One region of the Massilibacterium senegalense genome, then DNA from elsewhere that is predicted to be linked to it. Evidence: riboswitches for the same ligand, from Rfam matches in the RefSeq annotation. Region 1 holds a riboswitch; the other holds the start of a gene.
The links. Region 1 has a riboswitch for cyclic di-GMP ahead of BN1372_RS12505 (LuxR C-terminal-related transcriptional regulator). Riboswitches for the same ligand answer to the same signal wherever they lie in the genome.

Region 1 (10,321 bases):
GCATTTGATCGTTGCTTGCTTTTTCGTAAGCACGTTTTACTTCTTCTTCTGAATATTGATTAAAATTTTGGCTTACTTCTACAAGATGTCTTCGAGAAAGTTGTACTTTTCTTTCCATTTCATCATATTGGTAAATAACCTCAGCAACCTTTTTCTTCACATTTTCTAATTCTTCTTTTATCTTTTCATATTCTGTCTGAGATACTTCACCAATTTCAAAAATTTCATTCTTACTGTCGTTTACAGTATCTAACATATTGTTTAAAATAGAGTCGAGTGTTTTTACATCTAATTGTTTAGAAGCCATAAAAAGATTCCTCCGATTTTAACTTTATCGAATTGGCCATTTATCCTACTAGTACCGGAATACCTATTTTTGTGATAAATTCATGCAAAAAGATAGTATAAATACAATGCCTAACTCCTTTATTGCAGTAGAATTTTTTGTGACTTTTTCACTATTATGAAACAATAAAAAAACCATCATTAAAAACCAAGGAGGTATTCATGCTTACTTCATATTATACCGTAAAACCGTTCGGAATACATGAAATTAACATACAAAAATCACGATTTATTGCACATATTAAACGTGTGGAGACAGAAGAAGAAGCACAATCCTTTATTTCTAAAATAAAAAAAGAACATTGGAATGCGACACATAACTGTTCATGCTATATGATAGGAGAACATAACCAAGTACAAAAAGCAAATGATGATGGAGAACCAGCAGGAACAGCAGGAGTTCCGATGTTAGAAGTATTAAAAAAACGCAGACTAAAAAATACAGCCGTCGTCGTAACTAGATATTTCGGCGGAGTGAAACTTGGAGTAGGAGGGCTTATACGTGCCTATAGTCAGGTAACTTCCGAAGGAATCAATGCGACAGGAATTGTCAGAAAAGACTTAATGCGAACTATTTCTACTACGATTGACTATACATTATTAGGAAAAGTAGAAAACGAACTACGCCATTCTCACTACAAATTAAAACACATCGACTACCTTGCAAACGTCACTGTCCACACCTATGTTAAAGTCGATGAAGAACAAAACTATGTCGAATGGATGACTGAATTAACAAACGGACAAGGTCAAATAACCATGAATGAAGTCGAATACTTAGAAGAAGAAATTTGAAAAAGAAAAGCGCAGGGCGCTTGGTTAGGGGCGACAAGCATAAGATGGATGGCGGAATGAGGCGATCTTTCCTCATGGAGCCATACAGCTTATGACTCGACCCCCTAGCGCCCGGAGCTAGACAATAAAAAGCGCAGAGGGGCTTGCCCAGGAGCTCGTCATTGAAAAAGAGCATAATCAAAGGTATCCGATTGTAATCTATATAAATAACCAAACCTTCCTCCTTCTATTCAAGGAGCACGACGAATGACCAATGTCGATACGAACATAATGAAAAAGAACCAACCCTTTTATGCCATATAGCTTAATGTACAAAAACCTAATATTAAATTTATAAAATTAAACGTTTAAAATGGTGCTTTCGTGTATAATAAAGAAAAACTTTTGTTTGTATACTTTATGTCTGTATGCATGATTATTTGATTGATCCATTTTCTCAACATTTTTTTAAGGATGAAATACAAAAGAAGGAGTAACAACGAATGACAGAATCTGAATATCGCCGTAGGGGAATAAAGAAAAACCAACGTCGAAAAAAGCGTCGAAAAATTATTTTTTTTATAGTATTGCCTATTTTACTTATTGCAACAGGTGCGTTAATGTACACCGGGTATTTAACATGGAAATTAGCTAATGCAACAGAAGGCGCACGTCTTGGGTTAGACCGGGGGGAAAAGTCAGAATTGCGTGTGAAACCAGTAGATCCTGGGAAGGACAACATTTCGGTATTATTCCTCGGTGTGGATGACGGCGAAGAGGGTAAGCCCGTTCGATCTGATGCAATGATTTTAGCTACATTTAATAAACATGATCACTCGATTAAAATGATTAGTATCCCGCGTGACTCTCGTGTTAAATTTCCTGGTAAAGGAAAATACGATAAAATTACGCACGCCCATGCATTTGGTGGCGTCGATTTATCTGTAGAAACAGTAGAAAATTTATTTGACATTCCGATTGATTATTATGTGAAATTGAACTTCATGGCGTTTGTGGAAATGATTGACACGCTTGGTGGCATCGAAGTAGATGTACCATTTTCATTTACAGAACAAGATAGCGCTGGTAATATGGGTGTTATAAAACTCAAAAAAGGAAAACAAACGTTAAATGGAGAAGAAGCACTTGCTTTTGTACGAATGCGCAAACAAGATCCTGAAGGTGATATTGGACGAGGAAAACGTCAAGCACTTCTTGTCGAAGCGTTAATTGATAAAGCAGCAAGTATTAAGTCGATTACGAAATACGATGATTTAATTGATGATCTTGGACAAAATTATTCTTCGAACTTGTCTTTCGGTAATATTGTTGCATTACAATCCTATGCGAAATCATTACGTAATATTGAATCATATCAGCTTCCTGGGGAAGATAACAGAATTAACGGTTCCTATTACTATGAGCTAGATGAAGATGCGGTAGATACGCTTTCTATCATGCTACAAGATCATTTAGATTATGATTCACCGAACGCTAAATCAACGTATACACAAGAAGATATAGAAGCAGCAGAAGAATATCGCATTAATGCACCAGAAGAAGAAACAGATCAAGATACAACAGACAATAATACTAACAAGACAAATACAAATTATTAAGAAAAAGGCTTATCTCATTTTTTATGAGATAAGCCTTCTCTTTTCGGAAAAACGCGTCGTAAAAATTTTAATAATGGTTTATATTCTTCGTCGACAAGTCCGACTAATTCAATGATAATTTCAATAATAAATAAGACAATTAAAATAATGGCTACAGACACCCAAAGGGTCGTTTGTGAAAATAAAATAGCACATAAGCTAAAGAAAGCACTCATCGCATAAATCATTAATACCGTTTGTCGGTGAGAATATCCTAAACGTAATAAACAATGATGCAAATGCGATTTATCTGGTGCAGACAATGGCTTACGATTCACCGCACGTCTAATAATCGCAAATAACGTGTCTGAAATCGGCACCGCTAAAATCATGGCCGGAACGAGCAAAGAAAATAAGGTAATATTTTTAAATCCTAATAACGATAAGACAGATAACATAAATCCTAAAAATAGCGATCCGGTATCTCCCATAAAAATTTTCGCTGGATGAAAATTAAAAATTAAAAATCCTAACGATGCTCCGAGCATAATCATACTTAATCCAAGGACGAAAAAGTTGCCATTCACGTATGCCATCGTTGCAATCGTCGCTAATACAATGGAAGATACACCTGCTGATAACCCGTCAAGCCCATCAATTAAATTAATCGCATTTGTAACACCGATAATCCAAAGTAACGTAAGGGGAATCGTGAATAACCCTAATTCTAAGCGACCGTCAAATGGCAAGTTAATAAACTCTACTTTAATGCCACCTAAAATTACGACGCTTGCCGCTACGATTTGTCCGATTAATTTTAGTTTCGGCGACAATTCAAATAAATCATCCAAAATACCGGTTACGATAATAATGAATGCCCCTAACATAATCGGGAGAAAAAATGGACTAATCGGTTGAAAATAAATCACACCAACGGCAACCGCAAGAAAAATAGCTAAGCCACCGAGCCTTGGCATGACTCCTTGATGCACTTTCCGATCATTCGGTTTATCTACTGCCCCAATTTTAATCGCAAGTTTTTTTACTAACGGTGTAAAAAGAACAGCTGCGATAAACGATATCATCAGTGCGATAAAATATTGCTCCATATATACACATCCTAACCGGTGCATAATCCTAGACAACAAACAGCCATTCCCGTGCTGCTGCATCTTTTTACAGTTCTCTATACACCCGACAGTTTCGCAAAATCAATTGTTCACACAAAAATGGGAAAGTGAATCTACATATTATCATACACTATTCGTTCCCTTGTTAAACTTTTTGTCACTTCTACTTCTTGTTTTTTACTTCTTTTTTAATTTCCTTCATAAAACGTGGAATAGCGAGCATTCGCTTCCATCTAGACGGCTGCTTCATTAATCGATAAAACCATTCTAAATGAACCTTTTGCCAAAATACCGGAGCTCTTTCCACCACTCCCGCTAACACGTCAATTGTTCCTCCAACGCCAATAAAAACTCCTTTTTCCACTTGCGGTAAATGCATGTGAATCCATTTTTCTTGACGTGGAAATCCAAGCGCCACTAACACTAAATCTGGTTTCGTTGACTGGATTTCATTTACAATTGTCGGATCATTCCAATCAAAATATCCATGGTGAGAACCAACAATTTGTACATGAGGATACGTTTTTGTCATATTTTCTATTGCTTTTTGTAATACTTCTTCTTTTCCACCAAGAATATACACAGACCGTTTTGCCTCATTCATTTTTTCTAATAAGCGCACCGTCGTGTCATACCCTGTCACCCGCTCCTGCAACGGTGTTCCTAGTGAATTCGCAGCTCGAATGATTCCGATACCATCTGGAACGATAAAATCGGCTTGTGTAATGATTTGTTTATAGTCGTCATGTTCATTCGCATACATCACAATCTCTGGATTTGCGGTCACAACAAATGTCTTTTCTTCTTTCATCATTCGATCGAATAACTCATTCGTAAACGCTTCAAATGAAATATTACAAAAAGGAATCGTTAAAATATCCACTTTTTCCACTGTTTGTTTCATATCCTACCCACCTATCACATCACTACACTTAAAGAATATTATAATAGAAATCATATACTCGCAATAAAATTTTATAATTGTGACACATAAAAAAAGCGGAGGGCGCTTGCTTAGGGGCGACAAGCATAAGATGAATGGCGGAATGAGGCGGTCTTTCCTCATAGAGCCATTCATCTTATGACTCGAGCCCCTAGCGCCCGCAGCTGGATTATACATAAAAAAGCGGAGATGGGCTCGTTCAGCGACAGAGTAATAAGGCACCTGATGGAAGGGGCGCCTCTTTGCCTCTGGAGTTGAGTGGCTTATTACGGCAGTCGCTAGCCTCCCAGAACTAGATTAAATAAAAAAGTGGAGGGCGCTTGTTTATAGGCAACAAGCAGAAATAATCGCTCTACCTTTGACCCAGGGCTTTTTTCTGTTTTCCCTCTCTTTGATTGTTTCGGAACGTGATATACTAACATATAGCTAGTGCCTTTTTCGTAGCACGGTTATTTTTATAAAAGGAGTAAACGGTATGTTCAGTAAAATGATACGAGCTTTTTCTAATGATGCACCGAAACGCCAAGTGAAACGGTATAAAAAAACGTTGAAACGAATCAATGCGTTAGAAGAATCATTCGAACAATTAACCGATATAGAGCTGCAACAAAAAACAAATGAGTTTCGGAAACGGCTCATTCGTGGCGAAACAATCGACGACTTGAAAGCAGAAGCCTTTGCTGTCGTGCGAGAAGCATCTAAACGCGTGTTAAATCTTAGACATTATGATGTCCAACTTCTCGGTGGATTAGCATTAGTAGACGGAAATATTGCCGAAATGGCGACTGGGGAAGGAAAAACATTGGTCGCTTCCCTTGCTAGTTATTTGCGCGCTTTAGAAGGAAAAGGCGTACACGTTATTACCGTCAACGATTATTTAGCCAAACGGGACTTTGCGTTACTAGGTCCACTCCACCGCTTTTTAGGGCTTTCTGTCGGCCTAAATCAAACAGGCATTCCGATTGCAGACAAACAATATGCGTATGAATGCGATATTACATACGGAGTTGGGAACGAATTTGGGTTTGATTATTTACGTGATTATATGGTGTATCAACCGAAACATCGGGTCCAACGTCCTCCTTATTTTTGCATTATTGACGAAATTGATTCGGTATTAATTGATGAAGCGAAAACGCCACTTATTGTGGCCAATTCTTCGACAGTTGGGTCGAATCTTCATTACATTTGTGCGGAAATGATGAAGCGCTTACGTGAAGAAGAAGATTATGTCGTTGATATCGAATCAAAGGCTGTTCATTTTACCGATGATGGCGTAGAAAAAATTGAAAACGCTTTTGGCATTGATAATTTATTTGACCTAAAACATCAAACGTTGCAACATTACATGCTGCAAGCGTTAAAAGCACACGCCACGCTTCATCGAGACGTTGACTACATTATCCAAGACGGCAAAATCCAGCTGGTTGACTTATTTACCGGTCGTGTAATGGACGGCCGAACGTATACAGAAGGGCTTCATCAAGCGATGGAAGCAAAAGAAGGCCTTCTGATTACTGCCGAAAACAAAACACAAGCGACGATTACGATTCAAAACTATTTTCGTATGTACCCAGTCATTTCTGGTATGACCGGAACCGCCAAATTAGAAGAACGCGAATTCCAAACGGTATACCAAATGGAAGTCATTCAAATTCCAAAAAATCAACCGTCTAATCGCATCGATTATCTGGATGTAGTGTATCGTACTCAAGAAGAAAAATATAACGCAGTCTTAGAAAAAGTCATGACGTTACATAAAAAGAAACAACCTGTTTTAATCGGTACGTCGTCGATACAACAATCAGAACAGCTCGCAACGTTATTAACAGAAAAACAGTTATCTTTTAACTTATTAAATGCAAAAAACGCTGAAAAAGAAGCGGAATTAATCGCAAAAGCCGGGCAAATGGGACAAATAACAATTGCGACAAACATGGCTGGACGTGGAACCGATATTATTCTTGGTCGCCGTGTGTCGGAATTAGGTGGTTTATTCGTCATCGGGACAGAACGACATGCGAGCAGACGAATCGATAAACAATTAAAAGGTCGTGCTGCTCGTCAAGGAGACCCGGGTGAAACACAATTTTTTATTTCGTTACAAGATGAACTATTTATCCGCTACGCTGCCGAAAAATTAGAGAAAGTTCAATCGATGGTGCACACCGATGAAACAGGACGAATTCTTGATAAACATATTCACACATTTGTTGATGAAGTACAAAAAATTTCCGAAGGCCATCATTTTACGGTGCGCGAGTATAACTTAACGTTAGATGACCAAATTAACGACCAACGAAAAGTAATCTATCATTTGCGCAATCAAATTTTACAAACGGAAGATTTAGCGGATGAACTTATTCCACTTATCGAACAAATCATTTGGAAAAAAATCGAGACAGTTTGTCCAAAAACGTCGTTAAAAGATGAGTGGGATTTACATCACGTCCAAACACTCTTCCATTCTTTCATCCATCCTCCACTCGATATGACATTTTTTGATGACATAGAAGATGTGCATCAATTAAAAGACAAGTTATCGCCACTCGTGGAAGATTATACGATGAAAGTAACGTTTTACTGCCGGGCTCGTTCGATTATGAAGCCATTAAAACAATCCACGTTAGAAACGATAGACAGGTACTGGCTTATGCATTTAGAAACGATGTCTCGATTTAAAGAAGGATTAGGATTACTGAGTTATGCGCAAGAAGATCCGATTCGTGCATACCAACAAGAAGGGTTTAAATTATTTAACCAAATGTATGAGCAACTGCTGTACGATTTGGCGATTCATACGCAAAACATTGTGAAAGATTATGAAGAAAGGAGCGGTGAAAATGTTACCTTTTACTAGACTAACCATCACTCCTCAACCAGTTTCAACAAATAACGAAATGATGCTATCGATTCATCCGTCTTGGAATTTATCAACAGAAGATACATACGTCTATCGTTTTTTAAATCGCCACTTGCCACCTGTGTCTGGTATCGAACTAGCAGAAATGAATTTAAAACAAACGGAACGTGGCATTTATACGACGGTATTTATTCGCAACGGAACGAGCAAATCGTTATCTTTGCAAGAAGAGACACTTGTTCTTTACCGCGGTTCGGATCGTGTGGCACGAGAAAAATTTAATTTTCAAACAATCGGAGAACTTCCTCCTTTTTCAAATCGTCCGTGGACATTTTTCTTTCGAAAAGAAATATTGCTACTAGATGTGCCGATGAATGATAAAAATTGGACATTGTCATTTGAATCAAGAGACGAAGATTTTTCTTTATCGCTTGATTTAGAAAATAGTTGGCAACATTCAATGTCAGCAAGCGGACTAAAACGACTATTAAAATTAATCGATACGTTAAAAAAACCAAAACAGGGGACACTTTCGTTTGAAGGATTGCAGTTTTATGAAAAAAATGGAGCAATGGTATTACTTTTTTTAATTCGAAACGCAACAGATAAGGATTATTTCCTGTCGACGATTCGTTGTACGGTAATAGATGACGATAAACGACCTATTGCCGTTGGTACGTTTGACCTTGGTTCCCTTCGTATTCATCCAAAAACGAGCAAACCGTGGTCGCTTATTTTTTCCAATGAACAAATATTAACGAAAATTTTTAATCCTTTTAAAAAATGGTCAATTTCGATTACATTAAATAGTGATTAATTACTATCACTTGACAATTTTATACTTTTAAATTAATCTAAAAGTTAAGTATTATTAGGTTATTACTAACTACTGATAAAGGCAAACTTACTGAAAGGTAAGGACGCAAAACTACAGGCCTACAGTGTGTGAACCAAGGCGGCTGAGTTACCAAAGGGGAAGTAGAATTCATTTAAATGGGAATTTCCTTCTTTCTCTTTTGGGCCCTTATCAAGAGCAAAGGCTCAATTTAGGAGAGGTGACAAAAAAATGAATAACATTGCAATTATTGACGATCATCAATTATTTCGTGAAGGATTACGACAAATTTTAATCCAAGATCAAAACAGTAACGTCCAATCATACAGTAGCCAAGCACTATCGATTCAAGACGTCATTCAAACAGAACCTGACGTTATTTTATTGGACGACTCAATTTCAGAAAATCCATTTAAATTAATTCGACTTTTCTCTAAAAAATTAGCAAACACAAAAATTGTGATGCTAACTATTAATCCTCAACACGATCGAGTTTTAAAGGCGCTCGATTTAGGGATTAATGGGTATATTTTAAAAGACACAGATATTCATACACTCTATGAATGTTTGGAAACAGTAGATAATAATCAAAATTATATCCATCATAAAATATCGAACATTTTACTAGAAGAATATCGTAAAATTACTTCATCTCCAGCAGATACAATTAGTCTCCAAGAAGACTTGGCCTATTCGCCACCGTATCATTTATTATCAAAACGGGAATGTGAAATTTTACAATTGTTAAGCGAAGGAATGTCCAATCGTGCCATTGGTCATGAATTATCTATTAGTGAAATGACAGTAAAAAACCACGTTTCTAACATTATGAAAAAAATTAATGTACGCGACCGGACAGGTGCTGTGTTAAAAGCAATCAAGTTAGGCTGGGTACGATTTAGCTACCAAGAAACAAGGGAAAAAGACAACATCGGATAAGCCCTGTATACATACAGGGTTTTTTCATTGCAAAAAAGATGGCTATTACACGTCTTTTCGAGTACTATTAATGTAAGGTATGGATATTATTATAGAGAAAAAGGAGATGGACTTATTTTCATGAACCACATCATTCTCGTCCCTCTTGATGGATCTCAAGCTTCATTAAAGGCATTATCATTCGCTATCACAACAGCAAAGGCATTTCAAGATGACCTTTTGTTACTGCATGTCATACAAGACGATTGCAACCATGATGACGTTTTTATCGAAGCAGAAAAAATGCTTAAAGAAGCAACAGTAACGTATACAAGCAAATTTCGAACAGGCATCCCACCAATTGAAATTGCGGATGAAGCAAAAGAACAAAATGTTCGCCAAATCATTATGGGATCATTAGGAATGAACCCACAAGTTAGCTACGCATTAGGAAGCGTCAGCGAACGCGTCATTCCATTAGCACCATGCCCGGTTACATTTGTATCGTAAGAAAGCACCATGTCACCCGATGACATGATGCTTTTTTTATAAAAAAGCGGAGGGAGCTTGGGTATAGGCGACAAGCATAAGAATGAGGTGACTTTTCCTCATGGAGCAAGATGCCTTATGACTCGAGCCTATAGCGCCCGGAGCTAGATTAATAAAAAAGTGGAGGGTGGCTCGTTCACCGACAGAGTAATAAGGCGCTCAATGGAAGAGGTGCCTCTTTGCCTCTGGAATTGGGTGACTTATTACAGCAGTCGCTAGCCCATCGGAGCTGGATTATAAAAAAGCGGAGGGGATTTTTATGGGTTTGAAACAAAAATTGTTTCAACGTTTAGAACAATTGTACCCGTCGATGGTACAGTTACGGCGATATTTTCATCAATACCCGGAAGTTTCGTTTCATGAATT
Region 2 (10,321 bases), 170 kb from region 1:
ATAAAAGCGCAAGGATAAGTAATGTGAAAAAAATTTGATGTAATCGATGATTTACTTTATAAGACGCTTGATAAAAAGCAGTGTCCTCTTTTTCCCTTTGAATCGCCATCGTAAGTACAATATTTAAAAGCAATAAAACAAAGTTAAGCATGATTATATACGAGAGCAATTGTGTAAATGCTTCCCAATCATTCATAGCAAATAACTGTGCTGTAATAAAAAAAATGGTACACATAGAAATGAAATGACTAAATGTCGTAAAAGCCAAGGCTTCTGTTTGTTTTTGTTTTCGTAGTATTAGATTGTGTTCACGGCGATAACGAACGTAGCAACCAATAGTAGCAACTGTACTACCTAAAGCAACCGTCGTTAAAACAAAATGAAAAATATCAAAAGGAAAGAAACCGAGACTGTAATCACTACTATTGTGCGAAAAGATATTCGTTAAACTACCAACGACAACAATAGTCATAAAGAAAAATAACATCATCACAAATAGAAATGAATAATATAACATTTTTTTTAGCATCTTTTTTCTCCTTATAAATATGAGTCCATAGACAGCGAGTAACAAAAGAGAGTCATACAACTTTTGGCCAGTTTTTTTCTCCAAATGGTCCGCTAATAGGTAATTATGTATATGTGCATTGTAATCTAGGAATGAAAAAATGTAAATGTTCGTTACATTAGGCTTATAAAGGAATTGAAAGGATTTTATGCTATAGGTGGGACGTACTTTGGTTTTTCTACAATTCGATGCAACTGAGTATGGAATGAAAAGTATAGGTTTGATAATCATTATCGTAGGGTAAATGAAAAAAGAAGAGCAGATTATCTTTCGAAAAAAATCTATATACTCTGAGCAAATCTTTGTACATTGTTTTAAAATTGCGTATAATAAACAGTATAAATTATTAATTAATAATAATTATTAAAAAGGAGAGATTTTAAAATGGAAGAAATCAAACAAACAGAAGAACAAGTAGTACGCTCATTACCTCGTATCGGATCAAAGGCGCCACAATTTGAAGCAGTGACAACACACGGAACACTTCGCCTAGAAGATTATAAAGGAAATTGGTTGATTTTATTTTCTCATCCAGCAGACTTTACACCAGTTTGTACAACAGAATTTATCGGATTCCAAGAAATTTATCCAGAACTTCGTAAATTAAACACAGAATTACTCGGTTTAAGTATTGATAGTGTAAACTCTCATATCGCTTGGGTACGTAATATCGAAGAAAAATTCGGTGTCAAAATTGAATTCCCAGTAATTGCGGATTTAAATAAAGACGTAGCAGAAAAATACGGCATGATCATGCCGGAAGAAAGTAGTACAGAAGCATCACGTGCAGTTTTTGTTATCGATGATAAACAAGTAATTCGCGCCATCATTTATTATCCACTTTCAACAGGTCGTAACATGGATGAAATGCTTCGTTTAGTAAAAGCATTACAAGCAACAGACAAACATCAAATCGCAACACCGGCAAACTGGCAAGAAGGCGATAAGGTCATCGTTCCACCGGCAAACACAGTAGAAGGTGCGGCAGCGCGTATGGAAGATGAAAGCTTAGAATGCGTAGATTTCTACTTCTGCAAAAAACAACTATAAGGTAAGGTGATGACATGGCGTGCGTCAACGATCATTCGTTATCGGAAAATGCTAAAAAGTTAGTAGCAGCATTAGAAGAAAAGCAACAAACACCAGAAGAAATTTCCGCCACACTTGGATTGCCATTATTTAAAGTACGTAGTGGACTGCGCGAGATGGTAGAAGCGGGCTTTGTTACAGAAGAAAACGGTGTTTATAAAAAGAAAAAATAAATACATTTGCGAAAAGGCTAGTTCTTAACAGAACTAGCTTTTTTTGTACAGTATAAAATACAAAATGTAATATATATATTGCAAAATGAAACGTATAGTATATAATGTGTGTAAAAGGAGGCGGGTGAAAAATGTTTTTTTCAAAAAGTCCAAAAGTAAATGACGAAAGAATTGAGCATGCAAAAAATAAAATTTATCGAGAATTGTATACGCTCATTAGCATCATTTGTTTGATTTCGATTGGAGTAAAATATTATACACTTGGAATAGATATTGGGTTTATTTGGACCGAGTTAGCGATATTATTTGCTGGAGGCATTTATTATCTTATCCGTTCGGTATCGCTCGGGATTTATTCGGATGAAGTAGAAATACACGATAGAAATAGTAACATATCGATGAGTAAAAAAACGGTTTTACTTTCTGTTGTTCTAGGGCTTGGGCTCGCCTTGGTATTTGCGACAAACAGTGCTGTAAAATATGGAAGTGGCGGAAATGAAGCAAAGTATTTCATCTCAGTATTTGTTTTTTCTTTGTTATTGTATGTTCCTGTTTTTCTTGGATTATTTTATTTTCCGCATCTTCTCGCTAAAATAAAAAGTGATAGAAATAATCGGGATGACAGGTAATGTGGCGGTGGATAATTAATGAAAAATATAAAGATGAAAGTTGCGAGAACAGAAAAAGAATTATCACAAGAAGAATTGGCAAAACAAGTCGGTGTTTCTAGGCAAACGATTAGTTTAATAGAATCAGGAAAATATAACCCTTCCCTGCAACTTTGTATTGCCATTTGTAAAGCATTGTCGAAAACATTAGATGAATTGTTTTGGGAAGAATAATCGAAAGTAGGCATATTGCCTGCTTTTTTTTTGCAGAAATGCACGATGGAATGGGGTAAAATAAGGCTAATTAGCGATATACTAGAAGGGAGTTGGAACTCATGGAATTTTTGCAACGAGTAGAGCCATTTTTAACGACAGATGATGAGTTAGTGAAAGATTTTGTACGATATGCATTGCAAGATTATGCTGCTGTTCCAGTTTCTTTTACGAAAAAAATAATAGAAAAGAGTTTGGAAAGTGAAGGAGCATGGAGTCCTTCCTTTTTAGCCATGTTAAAGAATTTTCCTTTGGATGAAAAAAATACTGAAAATAGCGATTGACCAATCAGTTACCCCGACCGATAAGTAACAATTCACGTGTGTTGATTACCTAATTTGTACCTTTATATTGGAATAATTTAGATAATAAGCAGATGTGAATTTTTACTTTTTGGGAGTAAAAAATATAGAATATTTAGATAAAATAGTAGGATTATTAGGATAAAAAACAAATGTTCCGCATAGAGGGAATTTTGGTTGCTCTTTACTTTTCTTTTTTATTGGTTATAGTGTATGCATATTGTTTGTTCGGAAAGGTTTTTAGGATAACAATGGAAAAATTACAACTTTGGGGTGTTTTTTTATACTTTGGTATGATAGACTAAAGTTGTTATTTGTTTTGGCAAACCTATTGAAAAGTAGGGACGCAAAGCCACAGGTCTAACGTAATTTCTTACTAAGATGGCTGGGTTGCTTTTGAATTTTATAGATATTTTGTACTGGTTAATTATATCTATTCGAATGATGAGAAAGCACCTACTTCTATACAGTAGGTGTTTTTATTTATTTATAAAGGAGAGTGTTTAACATGGATTTTTGGAAAAAAGTTTCTTTAAGAAAAAAGATTACGGGCATTGTTTTTATTCTTGTCTTTTTTTCTTTTACGATTAATACCTTACTTAGTGTGAATCAGCTCACGAAGACAATGTCAAAAGATTTAGTAAGGGAAATGAAAGGTACTGCTATTTTAACTGCCATGCATTTAGATGGGCAAGATGTTAGTGATTTATCTAAAGTAAAAGGGGAAAAAAATCCAAATTTCATGGAAATACAAAAACGGTTAGATAAATTACAACAAGAACAAGGTACCATCAGTTGGATTTATATTTGGGAAATGAAAAATAATCAGATTAGAACAACCGGTTTTACAAGCAATTTAAATGAAATTTATAAACCCGGTGCTGTGTTTGAAGATGTGGCTGATATTCATAAAAAAGCTGCCGAAAAAGCAATCAGCACAGAAAAACCACAAGTAACAGAAAATTTTAAAGATAGCTATGGAGAATGGCGGACGGCCTTCGTTCCATTAAAAGATAAAAGTGGTGCCATTACAAGCGTTTTAGCTATTGATTATTCGGCCAACTTCATAAAAGAAAATATTATTAAGAATGTTATTAATCAAATTGTCATAGCGATAGTAGAGTTGTTTATTGTATTAGGTATTTTATTTTTTCTAATTCGCCAAATATTTAAACCAGTGGTTCCTGTCGTTGAGATAGCAGAAAAGATTGCAAAAGGTAATTTAGAAGAAACAAATTTAATAATTAAAAATGAAGATGAGGTAGGAAAATTACAACAATCAATTGGAATTATGACGCACAATTTAAGAAATATGATTATTAATATTCGTGGTACATCCGATCATTTGGCATCTTTATCAGAAGAAATGTCAGCTAATGTATCAGAAAGTGCAGAACGGACAATAAAACTTACGGGAAATTTACAACAAGTAACTACTGGAGCGCATAATTCTTTAAATATTATGGAGGAAACTTCTAAAGCAATTCATGATTCTTCGCAAGGGATTCAAAGTATTGCTGAATCTGCTTCAAGTGTATCTGAGTCGTCAGCTGAAACGTCACAAGAGGCACAGCAAGGAAATGAAATAATTCAAAAATTAATGAAGCAGATGGTAGTAATAGAAGATTCCGTCGAAAATATTTCATCGAAGGTTCAACAATTAAATGAGAATTCTTTGCAAATTAATAACATTGTAAATATTATTACGGAAATAGCAGATCAAACGAACTTGTTAGCTTTAAATGCAGCGATTGAAGCAGCTCGTGCAGGAGAACATGGAAAAGGTTTTGCAGTTGTAGCTTCAGAAGTGAAAAAGTTAGCAGAGCAATCTGGTAATTCTGCAGGTCAAATTAAAGAGTTACTACAAATTATTCAAACTGATTCACAAAAATCAGTAGAGGCAATGCAAACAGGAATAACACAATTAGAAGTTGGTATGCGTTATACCAATGAAACAGGAGAAGTATTTGAACAAATTTTACATTCTACTGGTCAAGTAGCTTCACAAATTCAAGAGGTATCTGCGTCTACTGAACAACTGTCTGCATTTTCAGAAGAAATCAATGCTTCTATTCAAGAGATGAAAGAAGTGTCGAACCAATCATCGAAATTTGCACAACAGGTAACAAAGGAACAAGAAAGTCAGCTTGCGTCAATAGAGGAATTAAAAGCAGCTACAGAGTCATTAGAAACAACAGCTGAAGAATTACAAGCTATGATTAATAATTTTAAGTTGTAAAAATGAAGGTGGAATAGAAGGATGAAAAAATTACTGAAAAAAAATGTCATAATAACTGGTGCAGGTGCTGGGATAGGGCAAGCAATTGCGATAGAGTTTGCGAAACAAGGGGCAAATCTATTGTTAAACGATATAGATAGTTTAGGGATTGAGTGGTTAGCAAAAGATTTACAAGAAAATTATCGTGTACGCGTGAAAACATTTCAAGCAGATGTAGCAAACTCAACAGAAGTGGCAAATATGTATGATTTTTTTGATAAAAGTTTTAATAGTTTAGATATTATTGTGAATAATGCAGGTTTTGCGCAGGAGCGTTCCATTACAGAAATGACTGATGATGATTGGGACCGGATGATACGAGTACATTTATATGGAACTTTTTACAATTGTCGAGAAGCTGCAAAACGAATGGTAGAACTTAGAAAAGGAAAAATTATTAATTTGGCTTCTGATTTAGGAATGTTAGGAGCAGAATATTTTGCTCATTATGCAGCATCAAAAGGAGGAATTATCTCGTTAACAAAATCATTAGCACGTGAATTAGCCCCATATATTTTAGTAAATGGAATAGCACCAGCTGCTACCTGGACAACAATTATAAATGAGTTCGGAGAAGGATATGAAGAAAAAGAGGCCGCTAAATACCCTTTAAAACGTTTTGGACAACCTGAGGAAATTGCTAAAACTGCTTTATTTTTAGCTTCAGATGATAGTGCATTTTATACTGGTCAAATTTTATGTCCTAACGGTGGGGTTGTAATGAATGGGTAAGAAATAAATCGTAAGGTGTGGGTTGAAATAATGGTAACAATTATCTTTTTAATTTATCTTCTTTTTATTTTTGTAATGGGCTGGAAGGGATATAAAAAAGTTTCGAATGCAGAAGATTTAATAGTAGCAGGATGGCAAATGCCGTTACCCATTGTTACAGGTAGTTTAGTAGCTGCATTGTTAGCAGCACCTTTCTTTTTTGCTGCTGTTGGTTCAGGGTATACATTAGGGGGATTTTATGGTACAGCCACGATGGCGGGACTTGGAACTTGTATGATATTAGGTGCATTAATTTGGACAAAACCTTTGCGACGATTAAAGGGTTGGACGATTGCTGATTATTACGGAATTAGATACGGAAGTAAAAAGTTAGGAGCATATACAGGTGGTATAATCGGAATGGCTTTTGGGATGTTTAATGCTGGAGCACTAACAGTTGGTGGCGCTTATATTATTGAAACTATTTTTCATATTGATTTTATTTGGGCTGCGTTATTATTTGTCGTCTTTACTGCCTCTTATTCTGTGATTGGTGGATTGTGGGCTGTAGCATATACAGAAGTTATTCAAGGATTATTGGCGATAATAGGGATAATTGCCATAGTAATTGTTGTAATGTTCGACTATCAAGGGATGGTATTTCAATCTGATTGGTGGAATGTAGAAGAGTTATTTACAAAAGGTGGTGCAGCCTTTTGGTCCTTATATTTAGTGTTAGCATTAGGAGATATTCCTGCTGCGGATTTAGGGCAGAGGGTCGCGGCTGCTAAAAATCCTAAAGTAGCTTATTGGAGTATGATTATTGCAGGTATAATTGTACTTTTGATTAGCTGGACACCAGGGATGCTGGGAGAAGTATTTAAAGAGATTTTTCCGAATAGCCATAATCCAGAAACGTTGATGCTACAATTTGTGAATGGTTCGTTTCATCCTGTTATTTCGGGTATATTTTTAACCGCATTTGCTGCCATGGGCATGTCTTCTGCTGCTGCTTGTTACTTAGCCGCGGCAGGTATTTTTACAAAAAATATTTATTTGGATTTTATCCAACCTAACCCAAAACCTGCATTACTACTTTTTATATCAAGAATAGCTATTTTTATTAGCGCTTTAGTTGGTTTAATCTTAGCCTTACATTTTCAAACAGTAATTGATTTAGCTTATTTAGCTTGGGACATTATTTTTGTTACGATATTTTGGCCACTTGTACTCGGTCCTTTTTGGAAACGAATTAGTACACCTGCAGTTTGGATTAGCATTACAGTAGGGTTATTATACTATATTATTACATCATGGACTGGTGTACCTGTACCAACTGGTAATTATGATGGTGTACTTGGGCTAATAGTTGAATTATGGAAGATGCCAGTATTTTCAGGTGTTATTGTTTCTGGGTTCACCATTATTGTGTGTTCTTTTATTTTTACACCTAGTCCAACTGTATTAGAAATGTTTGAAAAACAAAAAAATAAACAACTTGATTTCTAATAATGTTATATACATTTAGTAGGTGAGTAGTTTTTTGGGGGGTGGGGGCAATAAGCCCTCACTTGCGAAATGTGAAGGTAGAGGGGATTACACTCTGCTTTAATCCAGCTTTGGGCGCTATAGGATCGAGACATAAGCTTGCATGGTTTTCTACCATTCATCTTATGCTTGTCGCTCTTAAATGAGCGCCCTATGTTTTTTTGTGATAATCCAGCTAATGATTTCTGCTATAAGGCAAAGCCCGACAGAAGCAAAGGAGCTTCGTCTTTGCTTCGTCTTATAGTTCCGTCGTCTAACGAGCTAATCTTTGTTTTTTTGATGAAAGTGGATACGTGCATCTAATTACTAACGGACGATCTGTAAAAAAAAATTTCTGGAATATTTTTATTTATATGTGAGATAATTTGTGTTTATGAATTTTTAAAAGGAAGGATAAGGTTATAGTTATACTATTTCCTATTAAATTATATATAAACCTATTTTTTATTGGCAACAACCATAAGGGATGATGGGATCTGCTTTTGAAATGAATGTATAAAGGAGGGGGAAAAGTTGTTTGAAAAGAAACAATATGTAATTTATAAGCAAAGTGTAACAAAGGATTTATATAAAGATGTCATAGCACTTGCTAATGGGAATGGCGGGACTATTATGATTGGTTATGATGAAAAGGGAAATATTATTGGGGTGAAAAAAGCAAACGAACAAAAAAAATTAATAATAGAACAATTGAAAATTTGCATTGAACCATTTCCTAAAGTACAAATAAAACTTTTTTCGCTAGCCGATAAAGAAGCAATAAAGCTTCAAGTCCAATTAGAAGATTTCGTATACCGCCGATACGGAACAATCGTTGAAGATTTATATGTTTATAATGGTGTGAATAAAAGAAAACTTACATCTCCTGAGGAAATTTATCATTTTATTCGTACAAAACGGAATAATTACTATGAACAAGTTAGAACAAATATTCCTTGTGCATATAGTGATTTTAGTGAATTTATTGGTTGCTTTAATCAATTTGTATCAAAAAAGAATAACGAGTTGTTGATTTTTAATCAAGAAAATTTGCTTTCATTTTTACATTATATGAAAGCAATATATGAAGAAGAGAAGATAATGTTAACAAATTTAGGTCTTTGGTTATCTAATCATTGTCCGATAAAAACGATGTTTATTCAGTTTCAAGGATATGATAGGAATGCAAAAATCAACAAAATTATTGAGTATAAAGGGTCTATTTTATCTCAATTTTTAAAAAGCAGAGAAATAATTTCAAAAAATTTCTATAATCAACCTGCATATGTAAAAGAAGCAGTATTTGAATTTTTAGTGAATGCTTTTATTCATCAAGACTTTCGAATAGAGAAGGATATAGAAATTCATCTTTTTATTGATCGAATAGAAATAAAATCGAATGGTGGCATCTATGGTGATGTTTTATCGGCACCTAATTCTTTACCCGTTCGTCGTAACCCTAATTTAGCACGAATATTTTATAGGTGTGGTTTATGTAAATCACAACGATTAAGCGTTTCTAGAATACAAACAAAGTTTAAGCAATTACATTGTAGTAAACTTCCAACGATGGTGGAATGTAATAACCAAGTTATAGGAATTATTCCTTTAAACAATCTAGGAATGAAATTACCAGTAAAGCATGTTTTATTTTGTAACTATTACTGTTGACCTGATTCTAAATAGGGAATTAAAACGATCAAGTAAGGAAAGAAAAAGGTGGCGAACATAGACTATTCATTAAACAAAAAATAGTATGGGATTTTTTGAGTTTTAGGAACGCTACATATTCTTGGTCTAATTTATCATGAGGACAGGGGGAGTAGCGTCTTTTTTAAATATATTATATTTTTTGAATTTACTTCATTTTTATATAAATAATGGTATAATGAATGCGACTGTATTTGCGTTCATTTAGGATGCCAATAGGATGGGAAAGGAAATCCTCAACTCTTAGTACTTTTTTTAGATTGAACTAGCTTAGGAAAGTAGTAATTTTTAAGGAGGTATTGGGATGATGTTTACAAATCAATTGTATGAAAAAGGAAAAGCGATTTGGCAAGCACAAGTGGATCATCCATTTGTGCAGGGAATCGGTCATGGAAATTTAGATAAAGAAAAATTTCGTTTTTATATGGTGCAAGATTATCTTTATTTAATGGAGTATGCCAAACTTTTTGCGATGGGAGCATTAAAGTCTAGGGATGTGGATGATATGCGTCATTTCACTACTTTGCAAGATGCCATCCTTCATTATGAAATGAAGTTACATATTGATTATTGCAAACAATTTGGCATTACCGAACAAGAATTAAAAGAAGCAAAGCCCGCAGAAACGATGCTGGCGTATACACATTATATGCTGCATCAATCACAAAATGGTGGAGTGGCAGAACTCCTTGCTGCTTTGCTGCCATGCGTTTGGGGATATCATTATATCGGTGTGGAAATTAGCAAAATTGATGGCGCAAAAGACCATGAGTTTTATGGAAACTGGGTAAAAATGTACGAATCGAAGGAGTTTGGGAACTTATCGATTTGGTTAAGAGATAAGTTAAACGATATCGTTGCATACAAATCTGAAGAAGAAAAGCAACGATTAGAAGAGATTTTCTTAACAACGAGTAAATATGAATTTATGTTTTGGGAAATGGCCTGGAATAAACGATTATGGCCGAAAGCGATTGAACAATTATAAACAAAGGAGCAGCGGATTTTTTTCGCTGTTTTTTTATTTAGGAAAAATTCATCTTTTGAATATTCAGAAATTTATCTATGATAGTAAAATTAGC

Region 2: another riboswitch for cyclic di-GMP. It lies ahead of BN1372_RS13370 (methyl-accepting chemotaxis protein); the one in region 1 lies ahead of BN1372_RS12505 (LuxR C-terminal-related transcriptional regulator).

Annotation. Positions count from the first base shown of each region.
Region 1 is NZ_LN831786.1:1,836,397-1,846,717, forward strand. Features, by position in the region: gene BN1372_RS12470 (sensor histidine kinase) at 1-307, opposite strand, end outside; gene BN1372_RS12475 (YigZ family protein) at 508-1,140, shown strand; gene BN1372_RS12480 (LCP family protein) at 1,623-2,738, shown strand; gene BN1372_RS12485 (glycosyltransferase family 4 protein) at 2,753-3,826, opposite strand; gene BN1372_RS12490 (WecB/TagA/CpsF family glycosyltransferase) at 4,011-4,751, opposite strand; gene secA2 (accessory Sec system translocase SecA2) at 5,266-7,650, shown strand; gene BN1372_RS12500 (SLAP domain-containing protein) at 7,634-8,470, shown strand; cyclic di-GMP riboswitch class I at 8,541-8,625, shown strand; gene BN1372_RS12505 (LuxR C-terminal-related transcriptional regulator) at 8,720-9,427, shown strand; gene BN1372_RS12510 (universal stress protein) at 9,548-9,916, shown strand; gene BN1372_RS12515 (M20 family metallopeptidase) at 10,221-10,321, shown strand, end outside.
Region 2 is NZ_LN831786.1:2,002,385-2,012,705, reverse strand. Features, by position in the region: gene BN1372_RS13400 (hypothetical protein) at 1-529, opposite strand, end outside; gene BN1372_RS13395 (peroxiredoxin) at 953-1,618, shown strand; gene BN1372_RS13390 (hypothetical protein) at 1,633-1,830, shown strand; gene BN1372_RS13385 (DUF6773 family protein) at 1,962-2,459, shown strand; gene BN1372_RS13380 (helix-turn-helix transcriptional regulator) at 2,478-2,672, shown strand; gene BN1372_RS13375 (hypothetical protein) at 2,774-2,995, shown strand; cyclic di-GMP riboswitch class I at 3,325-3,411, shown strand; gene BN1372_RS13370 (methyl-accepting chemotaxis protein) at 3,522-5,252, shown strand; gene BN1372_RS13365 (SDR family NAD(P)-dependent oxidoreductase) at 5,274-6,023, shown strand; gene BN1372_RS13360 (sodium:solute symporter family protein) at 6,054-7,511, shown strand; gene BN1372_RS13355 (RNA-binding domain-containing protein) at 8,064-9,200, shown strand; gene tenA (thiaminase II) at 9,544-10,227, shown strand.